Regions from separate parts of the Virgibacillus sp. genome, predicted to be linked through region 1. Evidence: a T-box and tRNA genes for the amino acid it is inferred to sense, from the RefSeq annotation. Region 1 holds a T-box; the other holds one or more tRNA genes.
The links. A T-box is a leader RNA that pairs with one kind of tRNA and senses whether it is charged. The one in region 1 lies ahead of HLX49_RS08690 (valine--tRNA ligase), so its partner is inferred to be a tRNA-Val.
Positions count from the first base shown of each region.

Region 2: it has a tRNA-Val gene. The T-box ahead of HLX49_RS08690 (valine--tRNA ligase) is inferred to sense a tRNA for this amino acid. The anticodon was not compared.

Region 1 covers NZ_JABXHF010000032.1:27,485-36,610, forward strand. The annotation lists gene hemB (porphobilinogen synthase) at 1-131, shown strand, start outside; gene hemL (glutamate-1-semialdehyde 2,1-aminomutase) at 146-1,429, shown strand; gene HLX49_RS08675 (LysM peptidoglycan-binding domain-containing protein) at 2,060-3,448, shown strand; gene HLX49_RS08680 (phosphotransferase) at 3,900-4,928, shown strand; gene HLX49_RS08685 (hypothetical protein) at 4,925-5,113, opposite strand; T-box leader at 5,424-5,695, shown strand; gene HLX49_RS08690 (valine--tRNA ligase) at 5,793-8,441, shown strand; gene HLX49_RS08695 (ATP-grasp domain-containing protein) at 8,520-9,126, opposite strand, start outside.
Region 2 covers NZ_JABXHF010000042.1:2,685-9,978, forward strand. The annotation lists gene HLX49_RS10155 (RNA degradosome polyphosphate kinase) at 239-2,395, shown strand; gene HLX49_RS10160 (MepB family protein) at 2,556-3,047, opposite strand; tRNA gene HLX49_RS10165 (tRNA-Val) at 3,234-3,306, opposite strand; gene HLX49_RS10170 (ATP-binding protein) at 3,956-5,554, shown strand; gene HLX49_RS10175 (response regulator) at 5,532-6,254, shown strand; gene HLX49_RS10180 (2-hydroxyacid dehydrogenase) at 6,473-7,294, opposite strand, start outside.

The DNA.
Region 1 (9,126 bases):
AAAATGGCTGGATTGATGAACAGGCGCTGGTTATGGAAAAACTATTATCTATGAAACGAGCTGGAGCAGATCTAATTATAACTTATTTTGCAAAAGATGTTGCAAAATGGTTAGTAGAAAAAAATAGATAGGAGGATGTCTGGTTATGAATTTTGATAAATCCAAAGCTGCTTATGAAGAAGCAGTTGATTTAATGCCTGGTGGTGTTAATTCACCTGTTCGTGCATTTAAATCAGTAGGTATGTCACCAATTTTTATGGAATCTGGTAAGGGAGCCAAAATAAGAGATATTGATGGTCATGAATACATTGATTACGTTTTAAGCTGGGGTCCACTCATTTTAGGACATGCTGATGAACGGGTCGTAACAAAATTAAAGGAAACAGCGGAAAAAGGTACCAGCTTTGGAGCGCCGACATTATTAGAAAATGAGCTTGCACAGCTAGTTATTGACCGCGTTCCATCCATAGAAATGGTTAGGATGGTTAATTCAGGTACGGAAGCAACAATGAGCGCTTTGCGTGTAGCAAGAGGCTACACAGGAAGAGATAAAATACTAAAATTTGAAGGGAACTACCATGGTCATGGTGATTCACTGTTAATTAAAGCAGGGTCAGGTGTGGCTACACTTGGACTTCCTGATAGTCCAGGTGTTCCTAAAACGATTGCTCAAAATACCATCACGGTTCCATATAATGACTTAGAAAGTGTACGTTATGCTTTTGAGACATATGGTGATGATATTGCTGCAGTTATTGTTGAACCTGTTAGCGGCAATATGGGAGTGGTTCCACCAATAGAAGGTTTTTTACAAGGATTAAGAGAAATTACGGAACAAAACGGCACCGTGCTTATTTTTGATGAAGTAATGACTGGCTTTCGGGTAGGTTACCAATGTGCGCAAGGTCATTTTGGAGTGACACCCGATATGACATGTCTCGGGAAAGTAATCGGTGGCGGATTACCAGTTGGTGCATATGGAGGTAAACGGGAGATTATTGAGAAAGTTGCTCCAACTGGATCCATCTATCAAGCTGGTACATTATCTGGTAACCCGCTAGCGATGACCGCGGGGCTTGAGACATTAAAAGCGTTAGATGAATCATCTTATGAAGCGATAAATAAAAAAGTGGACCGATTGGTAGAAGGGTTTACAGAGGCTTCCAATAAGCATCATATACCATTGCATATTAATCGAGCAGGTTCAATGGTTGGCGTCTTTTTTACTAATGAAAAAGTAATTAATTTTGAAACTGCTCAATCTGCTAATCTTGACTATTTTTCTCAATATTATCGCTCTATGATTGAAAATGGTGTGTTCCTTCCACCTTCACAATTTGAAGGCCTGTTTTTATCAACTGCGCATACAGACGAAGATATTGAACATACGATAAAAGCAATTGACACAGCTTTTGCTTCTATAGAGTAACGAAGCTTATTACTAAGTTACGCCTTTTTTATGGTGTGTATTTATTTCGATTAACCTATGCCAGAGAATAGAACATAATTTAAAGACCTCTACTAGTAGTATTAGTACTAATAGCATGTAATTTTTGATATACATGCCACTAGTGAGGTCTTTTTTTGCAATAAATGAAAAAACTCACAAATTGAAACGATCCTAGCTATTCTTAAAGTCTCATGCAACTACTACGGAAGTCAAGTTTTTCTACATAGTTATAACCTCAAATTTCCAGCACTTTATTTATGTACACTTTAAACGATTTTTCATACAACGTTTATTTTGGAAACGCACAAGCGTCATGTAGATAGTGACCGCTGCAAAACTTTCCATTGGCCCAAAAGCCAGCCTCCTCGAAAAAAAGCGGTTCTCTTATTCTTGCAGGGTCTTCCGCTACGCTTTCCCATCTTAGTCTCCGGATTTCCTTCGCTAGCTTAAGCAAAAAGGTTCATTTTTAGTAAAGTCGTAATAAAGAAGCTGTTTTTAACTTCATGGAAATCAACTTTACCGTTTGTAATATCCTAATGAAAATATTCATATAGTTGAATATAAGGCATATCATCATATATGAACTATATGGTGGAGAGGAGGAGAGCCGTGACAAATGAAGCGTCCGTATTTCAGTTTGAATTGAATGAAACACTCTATTTTGAAAAAGGACAGGAAGTAAATGAAATGAGAGGGGTTTCATTGGAGCCAGACATCTCTATTCATTCATTTCACGACTATATTTCAATCAGAGGAGTTATTGAATTAAAAGGAGAGTATGAAAAAAGCAGACACACCGTTTTTCAAGATAATTTAGAAGAAGATGTGATGGGCTCTAAACGCTATGTTGAAGTCGTGGAGCAAGATGAAGAAGGGGTATCTATATTTTCTCATCACTTCCCAGTAGAAATTTCTGTACCTGCAAACCGCATTGCAAACTTAAACGATATAAGCGTGTATATTCAGACATTTGATTATGAAATCCCCAATCCAACCCTATTCCGACTTTATTCAACAATTGAAATTCATGGCATTCAACAAGAAGAAATAACTGATGCACGAGAAAAAGAGTCGCAAGAACAGTTTAACTATCTACCTCCCGAAGAAGATAAGTCTAATCGAGGAGATCAAGAAGCTGATCATTTTCAGTTTGAAATGAAACAATCAGAGCAAGATTATAAAACAGAAAATGAGGAGATGAACCCATCTTTACCATTTCTAACGGTACCAGAGCAAGATAGGTCAGATGAAAAAAGCAAATTTAAGGAAATAGAGCAAGAAGAAACAATACTATCTGATGAAAATCCAGAGAAAATAACAGAACATCTAGATAAGGAAGGTGAGCAAACTGATGAAGTAGGGAGATGGAAGTATAAAGAGACGAAAACGCTAAAGGAATTTTTTGATTCTAAACAAGAGGATACTAGTGATGTTCATGAAGAAGAATCGGGTGAAGATGAGGGGACAGAACAATATGAACAAGTAGTTTATGACTCTACTCATGAAACAATTCAAGAAAGTGAAGAACGAGTCACTGAAGAAAAAAGCAATGTAACAGATTATGAACAAGAAAGAGAAGTCGAAACGAATGAAGAGCAAAATAATTTAAACGGCGATGACCAAGGGAGAAAAGCTGCAGAAGCTGAAGTTACGGAAGAACCTAACAATTTTAATGAGATGAAGATGAAGCAAAATAATGATGAGAATGATCAAGAAGCGTTATCCGTCTCGCCGGAAATTAATCAGACGAGTGGTGATCGACACATCAATGATGAGATCCAGGATGTCACCTACTTAGCAGATATTTTTAGTAATAAAGCTGAAAATAGTTATACTAGCATGAGGTTATGTTTCGTACAGGAAGAAGATTCGATCGATTCCATTGCGGAAAGGTATCAAGTTTCTGCACTACAATTAATTAAACAAAATCAATTGGATGATGATTATGAAGTTACGCAAGGTCAATTACTGTACATTCCACAAAAGAAAAACAAATGATGCTCTTTTCGTTATAGAGGTAAGGGTGCCTGTAGCTTCCTTAAAAGCTAGTATTGGCACCTCATTTTTCATTAACCAAAGGTATAGAAGTTTTTTTACGCTATAGAAAAGTATGAGATTTTTTGGTTTATAATATAAGAAAAACAAAGGCTTTTGCCATAAGATTTGGCGATAAGCCAAGTTTTTCTAAGGCTAAATATAATCGAACTCTATGACTTATCGCGGATAAAGGTGCTGTAAGACTCCTACTTCAAGATTGGAAGATGTGAGCGGAACAAGTCTAAGTGGGAGATACACCGCCTTACTCTCCTTTTTCGTAAAAGCCCTTTAAATCGTATTCCTTGTGCTGCTGAACAACCAGCGGGGTACGAAAGAAAACCCCACTAATTGATAAGAGTGTAAAGGCATGAGCCTAATTTTTGTTCGCTTTGAAACTAGGGTGGTGAAGAAAATGGATACCTTACAAGAAGTTTTGCATGCTTATTCTATTCGACCTTTTTACATAGAAAAACAAACGGAACGGCTCTACATGGTGCAAGACTACAACCAGCAATATGCGTTAAAACATAGCCGGCTAACGGAAGAAACGATCGTTATGTGGGAACAAGTTTATAAATTGGCTTATGAAGAATATCTTTTTCCTATTTTACCAGTTTATTTAACGAAGCAAGGAAAGTTATATGAAAAAAAAGGAGAGCTTATTTATTATGTGACACCTTGGAAAGAAAGCCGAGAAACAGAATTAGATCAATCCACGATTGATAAAATCTTTCAAAGCTTTGGATTGATTCATATGAAAACAAAACGGCGACATTTGGTTGAAATCCAGCAGTTTAAGCAAGCTTTTCAACAGTATAAACAGCATTGTTTGACCTTACAGCAACAATTACTTACATTTGTAGAGGAGTACGAACAACATCGCTTTATGTCCCCATTTGAATTACTTGTGTGCACGCAATTTAAAGATGTTAATTATAGTCTGAATGAAACGATACGAAGAATTGATCAACTGTTGGATGAACAGGAAGAGACTTGGTATTATAGTTTGTGTCATAAGAACATCAAAACTTCACATACTTTAGTTGATCAAGGTCAGCTCTATTTTATAAATTGGGAGAATGCAGGGTTTGACTATCCCGTTTTTGATTTAGTTGCTTTTTTTCAAGAAGAAACAAAGCATTATGATACTCCGACTAATATGCTGCTGCGCGGATTTGACAAGTATATGAATGAGAACGAACTGACCAAGAAAGAACTATATTTGTTAGTCATTCAATTATTAGATTCACAAGCTTATCTAAGTTGTGTCAAAAATCATAAACAAGCAAACACATCCATGCTGAAACAAATAATTCATTTACAGCATACATTTCGCCGTATACTGTTTGGGTTGCAACTTTCTGCACATGTGGAAAAAACGTATGATACGATCGATCTGGATGATCTGGACGACCTAGATGATTTGGATGAAACAGATTAAATCCATTCCAAATAAAAAGCTATAAAAATGCCAACGATAATACCCAGAAGAAATACATCAAAGGTGGTTGGGAAAAATAAAGTACGAATCAATTGAAAAATTAATATAGGCAGTGTACATCTTTCGATTACGATAATACAATTTCTAGCCCATGGTGGTAGCCGGTAACGGTAATATCTTGCCAATGAGACTCTCTCCTTTACATCAGAAATTTGTATTGTTACTATACTATATGTATAAATTGATCTTTTTGGTGCAAACCTTACTATGTAACGGGTTATTTATTTAAGAATAGATGATAGCACTAGCAATTAGATAAACGTCCACAAACACTTACAATAACAGTGAAGAGTTACATTCTTTAAGCTGCTTTTTGTCGTAAACATTCCAGAGCTGGGAAAAGAACGCCCTATTTCATTTTAGTGAATAAACAGTTGACGTAAAGAGGAATTATATATAAAATAAAGCTATTCTAATAATATGCATGTAAACAATGAAAATGTAAAGAATGGGAAGAGTACAGGATAATTATCATGTAGAGATGGAAATCATTGGCTGAAAGTTTCCTTGAAAGATTATGCTGGAATGTCGCCCAGGAACAGCTCCTTTGAAAAATAAGGCTACGATGATGTCTTCTTTTAAGTAGAAGGAAGCCGGTCTATGTACCGTTATCAACAAATGAAGTGTGTATACTTTGTTTCTTTATTACACTAGAAGTATACAAATAAAGGTGGTACCACGGAAAGCAAGCCCTTTTCGTCCTTTTATAGGACAAAAGGGTTTTTTTTACACTTTGGTAAGTGTCAAAAACGTATAAGAGAAACTACAGCTTTCTAAAAAAGATATTGTCAGGAGGAGCATGTCATGCACGAACAAGAATCAAAACCTTCACTTTCTGCTAAATACAACCCGCAGGAAGTAGAAAAAGGTCGCTATCAATTTTGGCTAGAAGGAAACTATTTTAAAGCAAAGAACGATACGGAGAAAGAACCCTATTCTATTGTTATTCCCCCACCAAATGTTACAGGACGGTTGCATTTAGGGCACGCTTGGGATACGACAATGCAAGATACCATTTCTAGAATGAAACGTATGCAAGGATATGATGTATTATGGCTCCCTGGTATGGATCATGCTGGGATTGCTACACAAGCAAAAGTGGAAGGAAAGCTAAAAGAACAAGGTACGAATCGTTATGAGCTAGGTAGAGAAAAATTTCTCGAAAAAGCCTGGGAATGGAAGGAAGAGTACGCTGCGTTTATTCGTTCACAATGGGAAAAGTTAGGGCTTAGTTTAGACTATTCACGTGAACGGTTCACGCTTGATGAAGGTTTGTCAGATGCAGTTAGAGAAGTATTTGTAAAATTATACGAGCAAGGTTTAATTTATCGCGGAGAATATATTATAAATTGGGATCCAGATACAAAAACGGCTTTATCCGATATCGAAGTGATTTATGAAGAAGTGCAGGGCAAATTTTATCATATGCTCTACCCGTTAAAAGATAGCGATGAGAAAATCGAAATTGCTACCACACGCCCAGAGACGATGTTAGGTGATACTGCGATTGCTGTTCACCCTGATGATGAACGATATAGCCATTTAATTGGCAAAAAAGCTATTTTGCCAATCGTCGGTCGTGAAATACCAATTGTTGCAGATGAGTATGTAGATATGGAATTTGGTTCTGGTGCAGTGAAAATTACGCCCGCTCATGATCCAAACGATTTCGAAGTTGGGAATAGACATGATTTAGAACGAGTATTAGTTATGCATGAAGATGGAACGATGAATGAAAATGCTGGTATTTATGAAGGAATGGACCGATTTGTGTGCAGAAAACAAATTGTTCACGATTTGAAAGAACAAGGTGTACTATTTAAGATTGAAGACCATCTGCACCAAGTTGGTCACTCTGAACGAAGTGGCGCTGTCGTGGAGCCATACTTATCTACGCAATGGTTTGTAAAAATGAAACCACTAGCAGATGCTGCAATCGAGCTACAAGCAGGAAGTGACAAAGTTAATTTTGTTCCACAGCGTTTTGAAAGAACCTATTTAAATTGGATGGAAAATATTCGTGATTGGTGTATTTCTCGCCAACTATGGTGGGGGCACCGCATACCAGCTTGGCATCATAAAGAAACAAAAGAAATTTATGTCGGCAAGGAAGCTCCCGACGATATAGAAAATTGGGAGCAAGATGAAGATGTATTAGACACTTGGTTTTCATCTGCTTTATGGCCATTTTCTACCATGGGATGGCCGGATGTAGGAGCAGAAGATTACAAGCGGTATTTTCCAACTGGAGTTCTCGTAACAGGTTATGATATTATTTTCTTCTGGGTTTCAAGAATGATTTTTCAATCGAAGCATTTTACGAATCAAAAGCCGTTTGATGATGTTTTGATCCACGGATTGATTCGAGATGCAGAAGGAAGAAAAATGAGTAAATCGTTAGGCAACGGTGTCGATCCAATGGATGTCATTGATAAATATGGTGCTGATTCATTACGTTATTTTCTATTGACTGGTTCTACCCCTGGTCAAGATTTACGCTTTCATTGGGAAAAGGTAGAAGCAACATGGAACTTTGCGAATAAGGTGTGGAATGCTTCTCGTTTTTCTTTAATGAATTTAGCGGATTTTTCGTATGAAGATATTGATTTAACAGGCGAAAAGTCTTTGGCAGATAAGTGGATATTAACCCGTTTAAATGAAACAATTGAGCATGTAACTAGAAATAACAATAAATATGAATTTGGCGAAGCTGGCCGTCAATTATATAACTTTATTTGGGATGAACTATGTGATTGGTATATTGAAATGGCAAAAATACCATTATATGGAGATGACAAAACTCAAAAACAAACAACACGTTCTGTGCTCGTTTATGTTTTAGATCAAACGATGCGTATGTTGCATCCATTCATGCCGTTTATTACAGAAGAAATTTGGCAACAGTTACCACATCAAGGAGAATCTATCACAGTTGCCACTTGGCCAGAGCCAAGAGATGAATTCCATGATGAACAGGCAGCAAATGAAATGAAGCGACTAGTGGCGATTATCAAAGCTGTCCGTAATATTCGTGCAGAAGTAGATACACCAATGTCAAAACAAGTTAAACTACTCATCCAAGCGGAGAATGAATCTATTGTGAAGGAATTAGAAGAAGAGCGTCACTATTTAGAACGTTTTTGTAACACAAGTGAATTAGCCATTATGGAAAAGATCGATGTCCCTGAAAAAGCATTGTCAGCAGTAGTGACAGGAGCAGAACTATTTTTACCATTAGAAGGGCTAATTGATTTTGACAAAGAAATTGCTCGCTTAGAAAAAGATCTAGCTAAATGGACAAAAGAAGTAGAGCGTGTGCAGAAAAAACTCGCAAACGAAGGGTTTATTAATAAAGCACCTCAGGCAGTAATTGAAGCAGAAAAACAAAAAGAAAAAGAGTACTTGGATAAACAAGCGAAGGTTCAAGCAAGATTACATGAATTAAAAAACTAACAAATTTAAGGGTTACCTACTTCGAACTGAATGTAAGAAGTAGGTAACCCTTATTGCATGATTGCATGATAAAAAGGATTACGACTGGATGTGTTTTTTGATATGCTCCACATATAACCGTAGTATATTTGTATTGCTAACGGCACTTAGTATGCGAGAACCGACAACATCTTCAATTTCATTAAATAATAGTTCTCCATCCATACTTAGTAAGAAATCAATTCCTACCATTCCAAAATCGAAATAATCAATAATCGTTTGGATTCTTGTTGCTTCTTTTTTGGACAATGTATATAGTGTTGCACTACCACCAAGCTTGTAGTTGGCTCTAAAATCGGTATTACTTTCTCTAAGTACAGCTGCGATAATTTTTTTCCCTACGACAAAAACGCGCAAGTCTTTGCCTTGTTGCACATGGCAACTTTGCATGATGATGTCACTGCCTTTTATTTTCTTCATACATGCTAAATACTCCAACTCATTAGTGATCATATAAACCTCTTTTCCACCTCTGCCTGCAACGGTTTTTACTACAAATGGAAAAGAAAGCGGAGGGGAATCTTTTAAAAAAGAAGCTTTATGGAAATATGTGTCTACCATTGGAACATTGAGTTGATGTACATAATGATGCGTTAACGCTTTGTTATTGCAAATAGTTGCTATGTGAGAGTTGTTAAAAACATTA
Region 2 (7,294 bases), on a different contig from region 1:
AAGTCTTTATGACGATAGAACGCATCATTATACTTAATCTATACCCTAATAACTATGCTTACCCTATAATACAACAAAAAACTTCACCCACATTCATACAGATATTAACATCTGTTGCTCCAAAAACAACGTCTATTATTTGAAACTTTTCCAATATCGTACGTCGCAAAACGAAAATCTTTAAAGAAACTTGAATATAAATTTACAAGTCCTTAATACTTATAATGTAGCATGGAAAATGAAGAAATCGTATAGGGGTAAGGAGAGATTGCAATTGAGCGAAAACAGAAAACGCCTAGGAGATCCTAAATATTATAACAACCGCGAACTTAGTTGGCTAGCATTTAATGAACGTGTGTTACAAGAAGCGTTGGATCAGCGAAACCCCTTGCTAGAACGATGTAAATTTTTAGCTATATTCAGTTCCAATTTAGATGAGTTTTTTATGGTTCGTGTTGCAGGACTAAAAGATCAAGTAGAAGCTGGATTTAACAAACCTGAAAATAAAGCAGGCTTAACACCAAAAGAACAGCTGGCAGCTATTTCCAAGAAAAACCACCAGCTAGTTGACATGCAATCCTCTACTTTCAAGCATGTGCTATTGCCAATGTTAGCGGATGAAAACATTACATTCCTAACCATGGATGACCTCGATCAACAAATGAAGTTAAACATGGAACGATACTTTGATGATCAAGTCTTCCCTGTGTTAACCCCTATGGCAGTGGATGCCTATCGCCCATTCCCTATGTTGGCAAATAAAAGCATTAATCTTGCCGTATTATTAGAAGATGAACGTGCTAAAAATGATATTGTGGAACTTGAAGAAGTTGTTAAAACTGCTATTGTTCAAGTGCCTTCCGTATTAAAACGTTTTATTAAGGTAGATATTCCAGATTCTAACATCACCTATTTTATTATGCTTGAAGACATTATTAGCCATTTCATTTACAAATTATTTGCCGGTTATAAAGTTATCTCTGTAACAGAATTTCGAATTACCCGGAACGCTGATATGACAATTCATGAAGAAGGAGCTCGAGATTTATTAAAAGAAATTGAAAAAGAATTGAAAAAGCGAAAATGGGGAGCCGCTGTTCGACTAGAAGTGAAACGAAAACAATATGACCCTAACATGTTAAATTTTCTGTTGTCCGTATTGGAGATTCATTATAAAGATGTGTACGAAATGGATGGTCCCATCGATTTGACCTTTTTATTCAGTTTTCACAAGTCCCTTGAACCTACGCATGAGCATTTAGTGTATGAAACATTAATCCCCCAACCACCGCAGGATATGGGAGATTCTGAAGATTTGTTTGAGCTAGCAAAAGAACGGGATTTATTTTTTCACCATCCTTATGAATCCTTCGAACCAATCGTTGATTTTGTATCCGATGCAGCTGATGACCCTGACGTATTAGCAATTAAACAAACATTGTATAGAGTAAGCGGAGATTCTCCTGTTATAGAAGGTTTAAAAAGAGCTGCAGAACAAGGAAAGCAAGTTACCGTGCTCGTTGAATTAAAAGCGCGCTTTGATGAAGAAAATAATGTCCAGTGGGCAAAGGAATTGGAAAAAGCCGGATGTCATGTTATTTACGGTATGACTTATTTAAAAACACATAGTAAAATTACACTCGTGGTGAGAAGAAGAAATAATCAAATTGAACAATTTGTTCATTTGGGCACAGGAAATTATAATGATCAAACCGCTAAAATTTATACAGATATGGGGATTATTACGTCCAAGCGCGAATTTGGTATTGATGCAACTAACTTCTTCAATTACTTAAGTGGCTATGCAGAAAAACCATTGTTTCATCAATTATCCATGGCCCCATTTGATATGAAAACAGATTTTTTGTCCGATATAGATATAGAAATGGAGAACCATAAGAAATACGGGGATGGATATATTATTTTTAAAATGAATTCTTTAACGGATAAAGATTTGATTATGAAAATGTATGAAGCTTCCTGTGCTGGAGTTAACATTGATCTAATCGTTCGTGGTATTTGTTGCTTACGCCCACAAATACCAGGTGTCAGCGAAAATATACGCGTCATTAGTATTGTAGGTCGTTTCCTGGAACATACTCGCATATATTATTTTCGTCATCATCAAAATAGCAAAATGTATCTTTCTTCTGCCGATTTGATGACGAGAAATATGGAGAAACGTGTGGAGCTACTTTTTCCAATTATTGATGGCAACATAAAACAAAGATTATACGAAATATTGCAAATTATAAGTAATGACAATGTAAAAGCTCGCATGCAAGATCAAAATGGCATATATCATTATGTAGAAAAGGCAGACGAAGCCCCGAAAATAGATAGTCAAATGGAGCTATTCAAAAGAGCTTACATGGTTAAAGAAGACGAGGAATAACGAGCAATTCAATCAGAGGGAATACATATTCTATCCCCTCTGATTGCTATTTATGTCTAAGTGGTAGTGTTTTATATTTGTTTACGTTGCTTGTCGCGGTCATTCCGCTAAATTTTTTTAAAATACAATACGTGACGGAGCAGTTTAATTTACTAACATTTTAAGAGAAATACAAATCTGTTAGTCTTGCAATATCCACTGCTTTTGAAACATCAATAAAATATTTCATTTGCCATTTTTGAGATTTTTCCGCAGAGCTATTTAGCTCCTGCTCCCAAGAAGGATAAACTCGCATTGCCATTTTTCCTTTGGACGTTTCACTACGCAACACGCCTTTTTGAAGTAATACTAATTTCGGAAAAATGAATTGACCCTTCCGTTCATTATCTATTACCGAAATAACGATCTTGTTAGGACTTTCATCATAAGAATAAGCTTGATTGTGATTATTTATATCTTTTTCCCAAAACGCTACAAAATACCCCTTTTTCTTTGGGGTTAATTTAGCCAAACGACTCCGATATGTATGTTCAAACACACTAAAACTACACCCTTTATATTCAGAATTCTGTTTTTCCTCCGTTATGGATGTAATTTCATGCTCTCCCATACACGACAGTAAGGTATTAGTTAATTTTATTGATTTCTCCATCACTTACCTCCATGATTTCATATTTGAAAATCTCTTTCCCGATGTTTGTTTAACCTAATCATGCCATTTAGTTAAAACTTACAAAGTGATAAGATCAAGGCAGATTAATATTTAATTCTATGGAAAAAAGATAAACTATAGCATACCAAAAACGCTCGATACCTTCGTACCAAGCGTTCTGAGGTATGATTCCGATTGGGCTCGAACCAACGACCTCCACCCTGTCAAGGTGGCGCTCTCCCAGCTGAGCTACGGAATCATAGAATCAATTAAAAGCGACAATAATTATTATACATAAGAACGTGTGATATTGCAAGTATTCGTAGGAAATCGTAATCGATATAATACTTGTCAATTTCTCCATATTTCTTTGGTCATGACAATATACGCAGTTTCTGTATCACCATTTCTATGAACGAATATCGCTACGTAGTTAAAACCAACATTTTTATACATATCACACCATAGTATCTTCTTTTAGATTAAGTTTTGCATCAATTAAACAACAAGCAATGGGATCTGATCTTCAACCAAGTCCAATAATCTGTATAACACACTCCTTAGTCTCAACTATCTTTATGATTTAACCACTTATGATCAGGTGCATGAACTAGATGAAAAGCATATTCCCTTCCCTTTTTATATGGAGCACTTGTTTACTAATCTCCTTACAGAGACTAACAAATGTTACCAACTCTCTCATTATTGTTCATGTCACCAACTCTTAACGAACCACATTTGTACTAATACTTAATTTGTGCAAAAAATTCTTAAGTACTTTTCAGGCTCATTTTCTCACATACTATTGGAAGTGAGGATGCAATCCTGCTACAATAAAGAACAGAAAAAACAGAAGGGATCTGGACAACATTAAAGATAAATGGCTGGCAAAACTTTCATTGAAGAAAATGACTACCTTGCTCGTTTTAATCTCTGTCATAGCCTCGCTTATTGCTTCTGCCATTCTTTTAGATGACTATGTATTGGAGAGAGAACATCGAGCAGTGCAAAATAAAATTAAAAATGTTGCTAGAATGGTCGCTAAAGATACGCATGTGATAGACAAAGTGGAAGGTTCTCCGTCAGACGCTGCTATTCAAAACTATGCAAATGAAGTGATGAATGCAACTGGCGTCAGCTTTGTTGTTGTTTTAGATAATGACCTTACTCGAAAATCACATCCAGATGAAAGTGTAATTGGTGGCACATTTTCTAATATTGACGATGCAAGTAGATCATTGAATGGTACAGAGCATTATTCTAGGCATGTAGGAATCCTTGGAGAAGGAACACGCTTTTTTACACCGATTTGGAATGACGAAGGGGAACAGATTGGAATTGTTTGCGTAGGGTATGTGCAACAAACTATTAATGATGAATTATGGAATGCGCGGAAAAATTTATATGTCGGCCTCGGTGTTGGTCTATTAGTAGGTATCATAGGTGCGCTTTACTTAGCAAGATATTTGAAAAAAGTGCTATTAGGACTTGAACCTAAACAAATTGTTGCTCATATGAAAGAGAAAGAAATTATTATTGACTCTGTTAGTGAAGCAATTATTGCTGTTTCTCCTAAGCGGAAGGTATTATTACAAAATGTTAATTTTAATAAGCTACTCAATAAAACAGAAGTTGCAACAAAAGCAATTTCCAATGGATACCTTTATGATACGCTTTTTTCCTTAATATTTGACGATGTATTTAAAACAGAGAAACCGATCGCTAACCGAGTAACAGTCATTAACCATTTTGAATTTATCGTCAATGTGCAACTCATCTATATTGATAAGAACATCTATGGAGCGGTGGCGACTTTATATGATCAATCTGAGCTACAGCATCTAATTCGAGAGTTAAGCGGGACGGAACAATACATTGATTCTTTACGTGCGCAAAACCATAAGTTTATGAATCAACTCCACACTATTTTAGGTTTAATTGAACTAGAAAAGTATGAAGATGTGCACCATTTTGTTCGTGTCCTTAATCATAATTATCATCGTGAAATGGGCTTTGTGACGGATAAAATTAAAAGCTCAGCAATAGCAGGTTTTTTACTTGGGAAAACAAGTGAGCTCGACGAACAAGGTGTTACATTAATCATTGATGAAGACTCCTATTTTCCAGCGATAAAAATCGGCGATATGCTTCATGACTTACTACTCTCTATGGGTATTCTTATTGACAATGCAAAAGAAGCTGTCATAAATAGCTCTAAAAAGCAAGTAATCCTTTTTCTGAAATATGATGAGGCTGAAGAAGTAATCATGTTTGAAGTACAAGACACAGGACCGGGTATTGAAAAACATGTATTACCTAAAATATTCGAACGCGGTTATTCTACAAAAGGAGAGAACAGAGGCTATGGATTGGACGCCATTCAATCCATTGTAAAGCAGTATCATGGACTTGTCGATGTCCAAGCAAAAACTGGACGAGGAAGTACTTTTCGTATCGAATTTCCGTTCAAATGGAGGAACAAAAATGATGAAAGTAATGATCGTTGAAGACGATCCAATGGTAGCTACCATTAACCAACAATATATCGAACGATCAGAAGGATTTCATACCATTGCCGCAGTAGGAACAATTACGGAAGTTTGGGAAGCCTTAACAATGGACATACCCAATTTAATCTTGCTTGATGTTTATTTACCCGGCCAAACAGGCTTAGAATTTTTGCAAGAATTAAGACAAAAACAGTATTCGATCCCCGTCATCATGATTACAGCTGCGGATGATATTGGAACAATTAAAACGTCCTTAGAGTACGGAGTCATTGACTTTCTAATTAAACCTTTTACCTACCAACGATTTAAAGTAGCCATCGATAACTTTATGCAATATCATAAATTGACAACGAGCATGGAAAAAACGGATCAAGAAACGTTAGATCAACTGCTTATTAAAGAAAAAACACCAATATCATCCAGAAATAATAATGTCTTAACACCTCTCCCTAAAGGTTTATCCAAACTAACCTTAAAAAAGGTGCTTCAAGCTATTGAAAAACAGACTCATGCCTTCTCTACCGAGGATATTGCTTCAAGTATAGACTTATCACGAATTTCTACAAGAAAATACTTGCAGCATTTAAATGACATTGGTTTTTTAGAATCAGAATTAAAATATTTATCCGTTGGTCGTCCTATTATGATTTACCATGTCGTGCCAAACAAAGAGCATTTAATTGTAGATTATAAGTGAATTTACCCTTTAGATAAAAGAAAGTCTGTTGCAAAACCCACCATTTTTCTTGCTTTCAAACATGATAGGTAATCACTCACCTGCAAAAAATAACTCGACTCAAGATGCCCTTGTATCTTACTGTAAAAAAGAGGAAGCACCTTCAAAGATGCTTCCTCTTTTTTTACTATAGAAAAGTATATAGACTTTTAGGGGTAATCATACGTTTTTTTACCAATCTATGATACAGCTTGACTTTTTTCAGGAAGTTCTACGACATTTGTCGTGCTCCCTTTTGTAATCGTATCATGTAAGTTTTCAAAGCTTGTCTCAATCATATTCGTTAGAGCTTCGTCTGTATTTGAACCGATGTGCGGTGTAATCAGCACACGTGGATATAAATCAACGAGTGCTTGTACAGTTGAATCTAGCTTTTTACCATCATTAAACTGTTGGAAGAAGATCTCCTTTTCATTCGCAAAGACATCCGTGGCAAAACCAGCTAATTTATGTGTACGAAGCGCTTTAAGGATCGCCTCATTATCTTGAAGTTCCCCTCTAGCAGTATTAATAAAAATGGCTCCATCCTTCATTTTGGCAATAAATTCATCGTTGACCATTTTATCATTTTTTCCTGGGAAATAAGGAACATGTAAGCTCACAATATCACTTTCTTTTAATAGATCATCTAATTCCATAAAAGTAACTGTTTGCTTTGCTTCTTCACTTTGGTAAACATCATAACCGAGCACTTCTGCACCAAGTCCCTTAAAAAGCTTTGCTTCTGTTAAACCAATTTTCCCTGTCCCGATAATCCCTACCTTACAGTTACGAATTTCTTTACTAAACATAACGGAATCAACAGTAAAATCTTTGTTCGCCGTTTTAACGGTTGTGTAAGCAGTATGACGTAATAACGACATAGCAAGCGTTAAAGCTAACTCAGCAATAGCATTTGGTGAATAAGATGGTACACGCGCTACATACATGTCGTAATCTGCTGCTGCTTGTAAATCAATATGATTATAGCCTACGGTTCTAGTAAATACATATTTAACCCC